3 regions of the Streptomyces sp. NPDC048288 genome follow, and region 1 is predicted to be linked to each of the others. Evidence: riboswitches for the same ligand, from Rfam matches in the RefSeq annotation. Region 1 holds a riboswitch; each other region holds the start of a gene.
The links. Region 1 has a riboswitch for thiamine pyrophosphate ahead of thiO (glycine oxidase ThiO). Riboswitches for the same ligand answer to the same signal wherever they lie in the genome.
Positions count from the first base shown of each region.

Region 2: another riboswitch for thiamine pyrophosphate. It lies ahead of ACGFZS_RS30645 (thiamine ABC transporter substrate binding subunit); the one in region 1 lies ahead of thiO (glycine oxidase ThiO).
Region 3: another riboswitch for thiamine pyrophosphate. It lies ahead of thiC (phosphomethylpyrimidine synthase ThiC); the one in region 1 lies ahead of thiO (glycine oxidase ThiO).

Region 1 covers NZ_JBICZD010000001.1:950,641-954,683, forward strand. Annotated here, with positions in the region: gene ACGFZS_RS04205 (MarR family transcriptional regulator) at 1-360, shown strand, start outside; gene ACGFZS_RS04210 (thiazole synthase) at 463-1,257, opposite strand; gene thiS (sulfur carrier protein ThiS) at 1,261-1,473, opposite strand; gene thiO (glycine oxidase ThiO) at 1,470-2,630, opposite strand; TPP riboswitch at 2,628-2,739, opposite strand; gene ACGFZS_RS04225 (NAD(P)/FAD-dependent oxidoreductase) at 2,929-4,043, shown strand, end outside.
Region 2 covers NZ_JBICZD010000009.1:123,827-127,869, reverse strand. Annotated here, with positions in the region: gene ACGFZS_RS30655 (VOC family protein) at 1-283, shown strand, start outside; gene rlmN (23S rRNA (adenine(2503)-C(2))-methyltransferase RlmN) at 363-1,469, shown strand; TPP riboswitch at 1,490-1,597, shown strand; gene ACGFZS_RS30645 (thiamine ABC transporter substrate binding subunit) at 1,670-2,746, shown strand; gene ACGFZS_RS30640 (ABC transporter permease) at 2,782-4,043, shown strand, end outside.
Region 3 covers NZ_JBICZD010000002.1:849,737-853,779, reverse strand. Annotated here, with positions in the region: gene ACGFZS_RS10270 (hypothetical protein) at 1-723, shown strand, start outside; gene thiC (phosphomethylpyrimidine synthase ThiC) at 910-2,730, opposite strand; TPP riboswitch at 2,723-2,900, opposite strand; gene ACGFZS_RS10260 (YibE/F family protein) at 2,972-4,043, shown strand, end outside.

The sequences.
Region 1 (4,043 bases):
CGCCACGGCGTCACCTTCCACCAGAACGTGACGCTCCGGCTCGTCGCGATCGCCGCCGAGCCCGTCGGCCGCGACGAACTCGTCGGCGAGGTCAGCGGCGCGCTGAAGACCGACGACTCGTTCGTGCACGGCGTGATCGAGGAACTGCTGACCGCGAAGCTGCTGGAGGCCGACCCGGCCGACCCGTCCCGGCTGCGCCCCACCGGCACCGGACGGGACCTGTACGAGCGCGTCGCCGCCGAGAGCGGCGCGATAGCCGCCCGCCTGTACGCCGGCATCCCGGCGGCGGACCTCGCGGTCGCGGGCCGCGTACTGACCCTGATCACGGACCGCGCGAACACCGAGCTGACCAGCGCCTGAGGCCGCCGACGGCGCTCGACCCCCACGGGAGGGGGCCACCTCTTCGGCGAACCGTCCCGGGCGGTGCGTGGGTGGGAGAGGAAGGCGGGAGCGGACCGGCGGTCAGAAGGCGGGGCGCTCGGGATCCAGCACGGCCAGGCCCTCCGCAGGAGACGACGCCTCCGCGAGGTACCGCCGCGGAATCCGCCCCGCCAGCCGGGCCAACCGCCCCGCCTCCACCCCGGCCCGCATGGCGTGAGCCATCCGCTCGGGATCCTGCGCCCGCGTCACCGCCGACGCCAGCATCACCCCCGCACACCCCAGCTCCATCGCCAGCGCCACGTCCGACGCCGTACCGGCCCCCGCGTCCAGGATCACCGGCACGCGCGCGTGCTCGACGATCAGCTGGAAGTTGTGCGGGTTGCGGATCCCGAGCCCCGACCCGATCGGCGACCCCAGCGGCATCACCGCCGCGCACCCGACGTCCTCCAGCTTCCTGGCCAGCACGGGGTCGTCGTTGGTGTATGGCAGCACTGTGAACCCGTCGTCGACCAGCGTTTCCGCCGCGTCCAGCAGCTCGACCGGATCCGGCAGCAGGGTGCGCTCGTCGGCGATGACCTCCAGCTTGACCAGCGAGGTCCCCAGCGCCTCCCGCGCCAGCCGGGCCGTCAGCACCGCCTCACCCGCCGTGAAACAGCCGGCGGTGTTCGGCAGCACCCGGATCCCCAGCCGTTCGAGGACCGACAGCACGGAACCCCGTACCCCCGGGTCCACCCGCCGCATCGCGACCGTGGTCAGCTCGGTCCCGGACGCGACCAGCGCCCGCTCCAGCACCTCCAGGCTCGGTGCGCCCCCGGTCCCCATGATCAGACGGGAGGAGAACGTCGTACCCCCGAGCACGAACGGATCGTCTGCCATGGCTCAGCCTCCCTGCACGGCGGTGAGGACTTCCACGCGGTCGCCCTCGGCGAGCGCCGTGCCCGGCCACTCGCCGCGCGGTACGACGGTCTCGTTGACCGCCGCGGCCACCCCGGAGGGCGCGGGCGTGAGGGACCGTACGAGCGTGTCGAGCGCGGTGCCCGGGGCGATCTCCCGGCGCTCGCCGTTGACGGAGATGGTGACGGAGAGGTTCATGCGGTCTGCTCCACGAGTACGGTGCCGAATCGCCTCGGCGTGAACGGACGGGCCTCCTCGGGCAGCTCCCCGCCGGCCAGCAGCTCCGCCATCACGTCCCCCGTGACCGGCGTGAGCAGCACCCCGTTGCGGTAGTGCCCGGTGGCCAGCAGCAGGCCGTCGAGGCGGGTCGGCCCGAGCAGCGGCGCGTTGTCGGGGGAGCCGGGGCGCAGCCCGGCCCGGGTCTCGGTGAGCGGCAGCTCGGTGATCCCGGGGACCAGTTCGTGCGCGTCGCGCAGCAGCTCGTACACGCCGCCCGCGGTGACCGTCGTGTCCCAGCCCAGCTCCTCGCTGGTCGCGCCGACCACCAGCTCGCCGTTCTCCCGCGGCACCAGGTAGACCTGGCTGCCGCGCACCACGGCCCGTACGGTCCGGCTGAGGAACGGCGCGTACCGCTTCGGCACGGTCAGCCGCAGCACCTGCCCCTTCACCGGCCGCACCGGCGGCAGCACGTCGTCGGGCACGCCCGCGAGCCGGCCGCTCAGGCTCCCGCCGGCGAGCACCAGCTGCCGCGCGCCGCAGGTGTCACCCGCGCGGGTGAGGACGCCGGTGGCGCGCTCCCGTACCACCTCCAGGCGCTCCGCCCAGTCCCGGTGGAACACCACCCCGGCCCGCTCGCACGCGGCCACCAGGGCGGCCGCCAGCCGGCGCGGGTCGATCTGGTGGTCGCCGTCGACCCGCAGCCCGCCGCGCACACCCGGCGCGAGCATCGGCTCCAGGCGCCGGCACTCCCGTCCCGACAGCCACTCCGACTCCAGGCCCGACTGCCGCTGGAGGGTGTGCAGCTCCCGCAGATGGGCCCGGTCGTCGGCGTCCAGGGCGACCGCGAGGGTGCCGCAGCGCCGGTAGCCGAGGTCCTGGCCGGTGAGCTCGGTCAGTTCGGCGGCGAAGTCGGGATAGCGGCGGGCGGAGGCCAGGTTGAGCCCCAGCAGGGTCTGCTCGCCGTAGTGCAGTTCGGTGACCGCGGCCAGCATCCCGGCCGCCACCTGCGCGGCCCCGCCGCCGGGATCGGGATCGACCACGGCGGTGGCGAGCCCGCGCTGGGCCGCCCGCCAGGCCGTGACCAGGCCGATGACTCCGCCCCCGATGACGAGGACGTCGGACGTATGTGAGGACATGGGCGTCCAGCCCCTCCCTTCGCCGGCATGACCCGGATCAGGTTCGTACGGTCGGAGGCCGCCAGCCTCCCTCTCAGCCCGGTGCGTCCGGGCTCCCGCGTGTGCTTCCCCGCCACCCTAGCCCGCGGGGCTCCGCCCCGGTAAGACGGCCTGGGCCGGTGCCGCGGAAGGTCTTGTGCAAAGTTCTGTGCAGGGTCCTGTGCAAGGGCCTGTGCAAGTCCTTGTGCAAGAGGTCACCCAGCACGCCCCCTGACTGACTCTCTGTCAGTTGTCTATCGTTCGTGTCTATGGTGATCAGGTGAGCGAGCAGACGCAGCAGCAGGGCACGTCACAGGCGCGACGCGTGGTCGTCGTGGGCGCGGGCATGGCCGGGGTACAGACCGCCGTGGCCCTGCGCGAACAGGGGTTCACCGGCCCCGTCACCCTGATCGGCGCCGAACCGCACCAGCCGTACGACCGGCCGCCGCTCTCCAAGGCCGTGCTGCTCGGCAAGGCCGAGAACTCCGCCTTCGAGGTCGACTTCGAGGCCCTCGACATCGAGCTGGCGCTCGGCCGCGAGGCGCTGGGCGTGCGCCCCGCCGACCGCGAGCTGGACACCGAGACCGGACCGGTGCCGTACGACGTGCTGGTCCTCGCCACCGGAGCCGAGCCGATCACGCTGCCCGGCACCGAGGGCGTGCCCGGCGTCCATTTGCTGCGCACCCTCGACGACGCCGAACGGCTGCGGCCCGTGCTCGTCCGGCAGCACGACGTCGTGGTCGTCGGCGCGGGCTGGATCGGCGCCGAGTTCGCCACCGCGGCCCGCGAGGCCGGCTGCGCGGTCACCGTCGTGGAGGCCGCCGACCGTCCGCTCGCCGGGGCGCTGCCCGCCGAGGTGGCCGTGCCGATGGCCGCCTGGTACGCCGACAGCGGCGCCGACCTGCGCACCCACGCGCGCGTGGCACGCGTCGAGCCCGGCGCGGTGGTGCTCGACGACGGCTCACAGGTGCCCGCGGGCGCCGTCGTGGTCGGCATCGGCGCCCGCCCCGCCACCGCCTGGCTGACCGGCTCCGGCATCGAGCTGGGCCCCCACGGCGAGGTGCTCGCCGACGACCGGCTGCGCACCAGCGTCCCGGACGTCTACGCGGTCGGCGACTGCGCCTCCTTCCCGTCCGGCCGCTACGGCGAGCGCCTGCTCATCCACCACTGGGACAACGCCCTCCAGGGCCCGCGCACCGTCGCCGCCAACATCCTCGGCGAGACCGACGCCGTCTACGACCCCGTGCCGTACTTCTGGTCGGAGCAGTTCGGCCGCTTCGTCCAGTACGCCGGCCACCACGCGGCGGACGACCGCATGGTGTGGCGCGGCGACCCGTCCGGCCCGTCCTGGAGCGTCTGCTGGCTGCGCGAGGACCGCCTGGTAGCCCTCCTGGC
Region 2 (4,043 bases), on a different contig from region 1:
CCCCGGACTGACCTACACCGTCCTCACCCCGGCCGGCGCCGGCCCGCAGGCGGCCCTGGGCGGACTGATGCAGTTGCCCCAGGCCAACCTCGACGCCGGTTCGACGCCGGAGTGGCACCCGTACTTCGAGGTGACCGACTGCGACGCCACCTCCGCCAGGGCCGTCGAGGCCGGAGCCGTCGTCCTCATCCCGGTCACCGAGGCACCGGGCATCGGCCGCTTCGCCATGTTCCTCGACCCCGCCGGCGCCCTCTTTGCCCTCATCACGACGGCCCGCGCCTGAGCCCCGCCCGCACCGGGCCCCACCGGGCGAAACCTTCGGTCACAGGTCACCCAAGTGGATCTGCGACACTGGTACCACCATGCCCAAGCCCGGAGAACTCACTTTCGTCGCCCCGCGCGGAGCCAAGAAGCCGCCGCGGCATCTCGCCGATCTCTCGCCCGCCGAGCGCAAGGACGCGGTGGCCGAGACGGGGGAGAAGCCGTTCCGTGCCAAGCAGCTCTCGCAGCACTACTTCGCGCGGTACGCGCACGACCCCGAGCAGTGGACGGACATCCCGGCCGGCTCCCGGGAGAAGCTGCGCGAGGCGCTGTTCCCCGAGCTGATGACCGTCGTACGGCATCTGTCGACGGACGAGGGCACCACCCGCAAGACGCTGTGGCGGCTGTTCGACGGCACGCTCGTGGAGTCGGTGCTGATGCGCTACCCGGACCGGGTGACGATGTGCATCAGCTCGCAGGCGGGGTGCGGGATGAACTGCCCGTTCTGCGCGACGGGGCAGGCGGGCCTGGACCGGAACCTGTCCACCGCGGAGATCGTCCACCAGATCGTGGACGGGATGCGGGCGCTGCGGGACGGGGACGTGCCCGGCGGGCCCGCGCGGCTCTCGAACATCGTCTTCATGGGGATGGGCGAGCCGCTCGCCAACTACAAGCGGGTGGTCGGCGCCATCCGGGCGCTCACCGATCCCGCCCCGGACGGTCTCGGGCTCTCGCAGCGGGGCATCACCGTCTCGACCGTCGGACTGGTCCCGGCCATCAACCGGTTCGCCGACGAGGGCTTCAAGTGCCGGCTGGCGATCTCCCTGCACGCGCCCGACGACGAACTGCGCGACACCCTCGTCCCCGTGAACACGCGGTGGAAGGTGCGCGAGGTGCTCGACGCCGGGTTCGAGTACGTCGAGAAGAGCGGCCGTCGGCTCAGCATCGAGTACGCCCTCATCCGGGACATCAACGACCAGGCGTGGCGCGGTGACCGGCTCGGCCGGCTGCTCCGCGGCAAGCCCGTGCACGTCAACCTGATCCCGCTGAACCCGACGCCGGGCTCCAAGTGGACCGCCTCGCGGCCCGAGGACGAGAAGGCGTTCGTCGAGGCGATCGCCGCCCACGGGGTGCCCGTCACCGTACGGGACACCCGTGGCCAGGAGATCGACGGCGCCTGCGGTCAGCTCGCGGCCACCGAGCGGTAGGATCTGGCCACCACATCTTCATATTCCGACAGGGGAGCGCCACAGCGCTGAGAGTGCGGCAATCGGGCCGCAGACCCTCTGAACCTCGCCCAGGTCATTCTGGGTAGGAAGTTCGGTCATCACTCAAGCTGTTGCGCCCTGCCCGCACACCGCGGGCAGGGCCGCGTCTCTTCCTGGTCCACCCCAGGAGGAAAACACCAGTGCACACCACGCACACCAAGGCCTTCGTGGCCGCGGCCATAGGGCTCGGTCTCGTCACGCTGTCCGCGTGTTCGTCGTCGGGTTCGGCGGCCGACTCCAAGACCGTCACCCTCGTCAGCCACGACTCGTGGGCCGTCTCCAAGAACGTGCTCCGGGACTTCGAGAAGCAGTCCGGCTACCAGGTGAAGGTCCTCAAGGACGGCGATGCCGGGCAGGCCGTCAACAAGGCGATCCTGACCAAGGACAACCCGCAGGGCGACGTCTTCTTCGGCGTCGACAACACCCTGCTCTCCCGCGCCCTCGACAACGGCCTCTTCCAGCCGTACGCGGCGAAGGGGCTCGCCCAGGTCGGCACGGAGTACCAGCTCGACGCCGGCAAGCACCGGGTCACGCCCATCGACTACGGCGACATCTGCGTCAACTACGACAAGGCGTACTTCAGCGCGCACAAGCTGACCCCGCCCACCTCGTACGCGGATCTCGTCAAGCCGCAGTACAAGAACCTCCTCGTCACCGAGAACGCGGCCACCTCCTCGCCGGGGCTGGGCTTCCTGCTCGGGAGCGCGGCTCAGTACGGGGACAGCGGCTGGCAGGGCTACTGGAAGAAGCTCAAGGCCAACGGCGTCAAGGTCGTCGACGGCTGGGAGCAGGCCTACAACGAGGAGTTCTCCGGCTCCGCGGGCGGCAAGAAGGCCAAGGGCGACCGGCCGCTCGTGGTGTCGTACGCCTCCTCCCCGCCCGCCGAGGTGATCTACGGCGACCCGAAGCCCAGCACCGCGCCCACCGGTGTCGCGACCGGCACCTGCTTCCGGCAGATCGAGTTCGCGGGGCTGCTGAGCAACGCCGGGAACAGCAAGGGCGGCAAGGCGCTCATCGACTTCCTGGTCTCCAAGGAGTTCCAGGAGGACATGCCGCTGAACATGTTCGTGTACCCGGTGGTGAAGGGCGCGAGCGTGCCCGCCGAGTTCACGAAGTACGGTCCCGCCGCCCAGGACCCCGAGACCATGGCGCCCGAGAAGATCGCCGCCAACCGTGACCAGTGGGTCAAGACGTGGACGTCTCTCGTACTGAAGTAGCGGCCGGGCGCGGGAGCGCGGCGCGGCTCGGGCTGATGCTCGTGCCCGTCGCGTTCTTCGGTGTCTTCTTCGCCTGGCCGGTCGCGGCGATCGTCACCCGCGGCCTGAAGGCCGACGGGGTCTGGCGGTTCGGGCGGATCGCCGATGTCCTCGGCCAGTCCGACATCCGGCACGTGCTCTGGTTCACCACCTGGCAGGCGCTCGCCTCCACCGCGCTCACCCTGCTGGTCGCGCTGCCCGCCGCCTACGTCTTCGCCCGCCTCGACTTCCCGGGCAAGCAGGTGCTGCGGGCCGTGGTGACGGTCCCCTTCGTGCTGCCGACGGTGGTGGTCGGGACCGCCTTCCTGGCGCTCGTCGGGCGCGGCGGACTGCTCGACGAGCTGTGGGGCGTACGACTGGACACCACCGTCTGGGCCATCCTGCTGGCGCATGTCTTCTTCAACTACGCCGTGGTCGTACGGACCGTGGGCGGGCTCTGGGCCCAGCTGGACCCCCGGCAGGAGGAGGCCGCGCGGATGCTCGGCGCCTCCCCGCTTGGCGCCTGGCGGAAGGTCACCCTGCCCGCGCTCGCGCCCGCCGTGGCCGCCGCCGCGCTGATGGTCTTCCTGTTCACCTTCACCTCCTTCGGCGTGGTGCAGATCCTCGGCGGCCCCACCTTCTCCACCCTCGAAGTGGAGATCTACCGGCAGACCTCGGAGATCTTCGACCTCTCCACGGCCGCCGTCCTCACCCTCGTGCAGTTCGTCGCGGTCGGCGCGATCCTCGCCGTGCACGCGTGGACGGTGCGGCGGCGGGAGAGCGCGCTGCGCCTGGTCGCCCCGGAGGCCACCGCGCGCCGGCCGCGCGGGACCGGGCAGTGGGCGCTGCTCGGCGGGGTCCTCGCCACCGTCGCCGTCCTCCTCGTGCTGCCGCTGGCCGTGCTGGTACGGCGGTCGCTCGACGGCGGGTTCGGGTACTACCGGGCGCTCGGCGACGCCGACGGCGGCACCTTCCTGGTCGCGCCGATCGAGTCGGTCGTCAACTCGCTGCAGTACGCGGCCGTCGCCACCGCCGTCGCCGTGCTGATCGGCGGTCTCGCCGCCGCCGCGCTGGCCCGCCGGGACGCGGGGAGACTCGTACGGGGTTTCGACACGCTGCTGATGCTGCCGCTCGGGGTGTCCGCGGTGACCGTCGGCTTCGGGTTCCTGATCGCGCTCGACAGGCCGCCGCTGGACCTGCGCCAGTCCTGGATCCTCGTCCCGCTCGCGCAGGCGCTGGTCGGCGTGCCCTTCGTCGTACGGACCATGCTGCCCGTGCT
Region 3 (4,043 bases), on a different contig from region 1:
ATGGCGCTCAACGCCACCGCACTGATCACGGCGGCCGCGGCGACCGAGTACCAGCACTACGTGAAGGTCCGCGAGGAACTGCGCAACCCTGCGCGGTCCACCCCGGCCACCGTCCACGAGACCGGCTCCACGGAGCCGGGCGCGGGCGGTGCGGTGGGGCTCGCCACCACCCTCGGCGAGGCCGCCGAGACCACCGGCGCCGGAGGCTTCGCCCTCGCCCTGGTCCTGGCACCCGTGCTCGCCGGCACCGCCGCCGCGATCTTCCTGCTCGTCGGCTACGTCCTGAAGATGCTGGACCCGGCCCCGGCGTTCGCCCAGACCATGCTCACCGCGGGCTGGGTGTTCGGCGTCGTGACCGCGGCCGCCATCCTCATGGCCGGCGCGGGTCTGCTGCTCACCGCACTGCGCAACAGCCCCTCGCTGGAGGCAGGACCCTACGGCGAACCAGGCGGGGAGGTGGCCAAGGCCCGGGAGGCCTGGCGGGACGCCCTGCTGGAGCGCGGCATCCTGCCCTTCCTCCGGGAGGCGCTGGCCACCGAACCCGGCACGGCCGGACTGCGCCGTACGGCCCCGTCCGGTCCGGCGGGCCGGATGCCACGCCTCGGCTACGGCCGTCCCGGCTTCAGCACCGACGACGGCGCCGGCGCCGCCCCCCGGCCGAGTTTCACCAGCCCGGACTACACCAGCCCGGACTTCGGAGGCCCGGAACACCAGCCGGAATGACCCGGCTTGCGCCCCCGGCCCGGGGGCGCAGGCCGGACACCCGGTCCACGAGGCGGCACCGGGGAACTGACGGGCGCGCGCCCGTCGTACTCCTCCGTGGTGCCGTGAGAGATGCCTCGCGGGCCCCAGGGGCCCGGATACCGGTCCAGGGTGCTGGACGGCCCGGAACGGCACCAGGGGAGCGGCTCAGTCCGCCAGTGGCAGATAGACCCGGTTGCCGCTCGCCGCGAACTCCTTGGACTTCTGGAGCATCCCCTCCGCGATCTCCTCGGGCGACGCTCCCTCGGCCGCCGCACCGCCGAAGCGCTCGTTGATGCTCTGGCTGATCTTCATCGAGCAGAACTTCGGCCCGCACATCGAGCAGAAGTGGGCCGTCTTGGCCGGCTCCGCCGGGAGGGTCTCGTCATGGAACTCACGGGCGGTGTCCGGGTCCAGGGCGAGGTTGAACTGGTCCTCCCACCGGAACTCGAAGCGGGCGTCGGACAGCGCGTCGTCCCACTCCTGGGCGCCCGGGTGGCCCTTGGCGAGGTCGGCCGCGTGGGCGGCGATCTTGTAGGTGATGACGCCGGTCTTGACGTCGTCCCGGTTGGGCAGGCCCAGGTGCTCCTTGGGCGTGACGTAGCAGAGCATCGCCGTGCCCCACCAGGCGATCATCGCGGCGCCGATACCGGAGGTGATGTGGTCGTACGCCGGCGCGATGTCCGTGGTCAGCGGGCCGAGCGTATAGAATGGAGCTTCATCGCAGATCTCCTGCTGAAGGTCGATGTTCTCCTTGATCTTGTGCATCGGGACGTGGCCCGGGCCCTCGATCATCGTCTGTACATGGAAACGCCTGGCGATCCGGTTGAGTTCCCCGAGCGTGCGCAACTCCGCGAACTGCGCCTCGTCGTTGGCGTCGGCGATGGAGCCGGGGCGCAAGCCGTCACCCAGCGAGTAGGTGACGTCGTAGGCGGCGAGGATCTCGCAGAGTTCCTCGAAGTTCTCGTACAGGAACGATTCCTTGTGGTGCGCCAGGCACCAGGCCGCCATGATCGAGCCGCCGCGCGAGACGATGCCGGTCTTGCGGTTGGCGGTCAGCGGAACGAACGGCAGCCGCACGCCCGCGTGGACGGTCATGTAGTCCACGCCCTGCTCGGCCTGCTCGATGACCGTGTCCTTGTAGATCTCCCAGGTCAGCTCCTCGGCCCTGCCGTCGACCTTCTCCAGGGCCTGGTAGAGCGGCACCGTGCCGATCGGGACGGGGGAGTTGCGCAGCACCCACTCGCGGGTGGTGTGGATGTTGCGGCCGGTGGAGAGGTCCATGACCGTGTCGGCGCCCCACCGGGTCGCCCAGGTCATCTTCTCGACCTCCTCCTCGATCGAGGAGGTCACCGCCGAGTTGCCGATGTTGGCGTTGACCTTCACCAGGAACCGCTTGCCGATGATCATCGGCTCGATCTCCGGGTGGTTGACGTTGGCCGGCAGCACGGCCCGGCCCGCCGCGATCTCCTCGCGGACCACCTCGGGAGAAACGTTCTCGCGGATGGCGACGTACTCCATCTCCGGGGTGATCTCGCCCCGGCGGGCGTACGCGAGCTGGGTGACCGCCTCGCCGTCCCGGCCGCGGCGGGGCTGGCGCGGGCGGCCCGGGAAGACCGCGTCCAGGTTGCGCAGACCGCCGCGCGGCGAGGTGTGCTTGATCCCGTCGTCCTCGGGACGGACGGGCCGGCCCGCGTACTCGGCGGTGTCGCCACGCGTGATGATCCAGTTCTCCCGCAGCGGCGGCAGACCCCTGCGGACGTCGGTCTCGACGAACGGATCGGTGTACGGGCCCGAGGTGTCGTAGAGCGTCACCGACTGCCCGTTGGTGAGATGCACCTGACGGACCGGCACCCGGAGGTCGGGGCGCGAACCCTCGACATACCCCTTGTGCCAGCCGATGGACTTCCCGGCCTCCAGGGATGATTCGCCCGAAATGGGCTGTTCGTCCTGACTGAAGGCAGGCGTGCGTACGTCCTTGTCGGTCATGAGACCTACTCCCTACGCCGGCATTACCCGGTAACAGGTTCGGCGGTCGACGCAGCGGCTTCCGTCGGGCGGCGTTCCCTGTGAAACATCACTCGTTCCACGTGAAACATCGCGAATACGGAGGTCAGCGCCCTCTCAGCCCGGTGCTCCGAGCTCCCGCGTGTGCAAAGGTGCCTCCACGCTAGCGTCAATTCGGGCGCGGTGAACAGGGGGCCCCTGCCGTTCTTGCGATGATCGGGCGGTGACCTCGACGCAGCAGCACCCTCATCCGCCCCCCGAGCCGAGGCGCGGCACCGGCGCCCCGCAGGACGGCGGTGCCGGCCACGGGGGCCATGGTGCCGGTGACGGACACAGCCACGGGCAGGGCCGGCCGTACGACCAGGGCCACGCTCCCGGACAGGGCCCACAGCCCGGCCACGACCATGCCCACGCACACCCGCCCGGAGAGGGCCCCGCCCAGGGCGGCTCCGGAGCCGGCGGCGGGCACGGCCACTCGCACAGCCACAGCCACGGACCCGCCGCACCTGTCTCCAAGCATCTGCGCAAGGTCATCGCGGCGATCCTGATCCCCTTCACCGCCGCGGTCGTGGTCGGCCTGGTGGTGCTGTGGCCCGGCGGCGCCCCACCGCACGAGCGCACCGGCGTCGGCTTCGACCGCCAGACGCAGCAGGCGACGGTCACCAAGGTCGTCTCGGTCAGCTGTAAGTCGGTCAACGCCTCCGGGGGCGGCTCGACCGGCGACACCGCCACCGCCGACGGCGGTTCCTCGAAGCAGGAGGACGACAGCACCTGCAAGAAGGCCACGGTCCGGGTCGACACCGGCAAGGACAAGGGCCGTACCTTCACCGAGATCGTGCAGCCCGACCAGTCCCGGCAGTTGCACGAGGGTGAGCAGGTCGTGGCCGCCTACGAGCCTTCCGCACCCAAGGACCTGCAGTACTCGGTCACCGACGTCAACCGGAAGTTCCCGATGGCGCTGCTCGCCGGGATCTTCGCGCTCGCCGTCGTGGTGGTGGGCCGGCTGCGTGGTGTGATGGCGCTGGTCGCGCTGGCGGTCAGCTTCCTGGTGCTGACCATGTTCATCCTGCCGGGGATCCTGCAGGGCTCGAATCCGCTGCTGATGGCGGTGGTCGGGTCGAGCGCCATCATGCTGATCGCCCTGTACATCTGCCACGGGCTGTCGGCCCGGACCTCGGTGGCGGTGCTCGGCACGCTGGTCTCACTGTGCCTGATCGGCCTGCTCGGCTCGGAGTTCATCGACTGGGCCGCGCTCACCGGCAACACCGACGACAACACCGGTCTGATCCACGGTC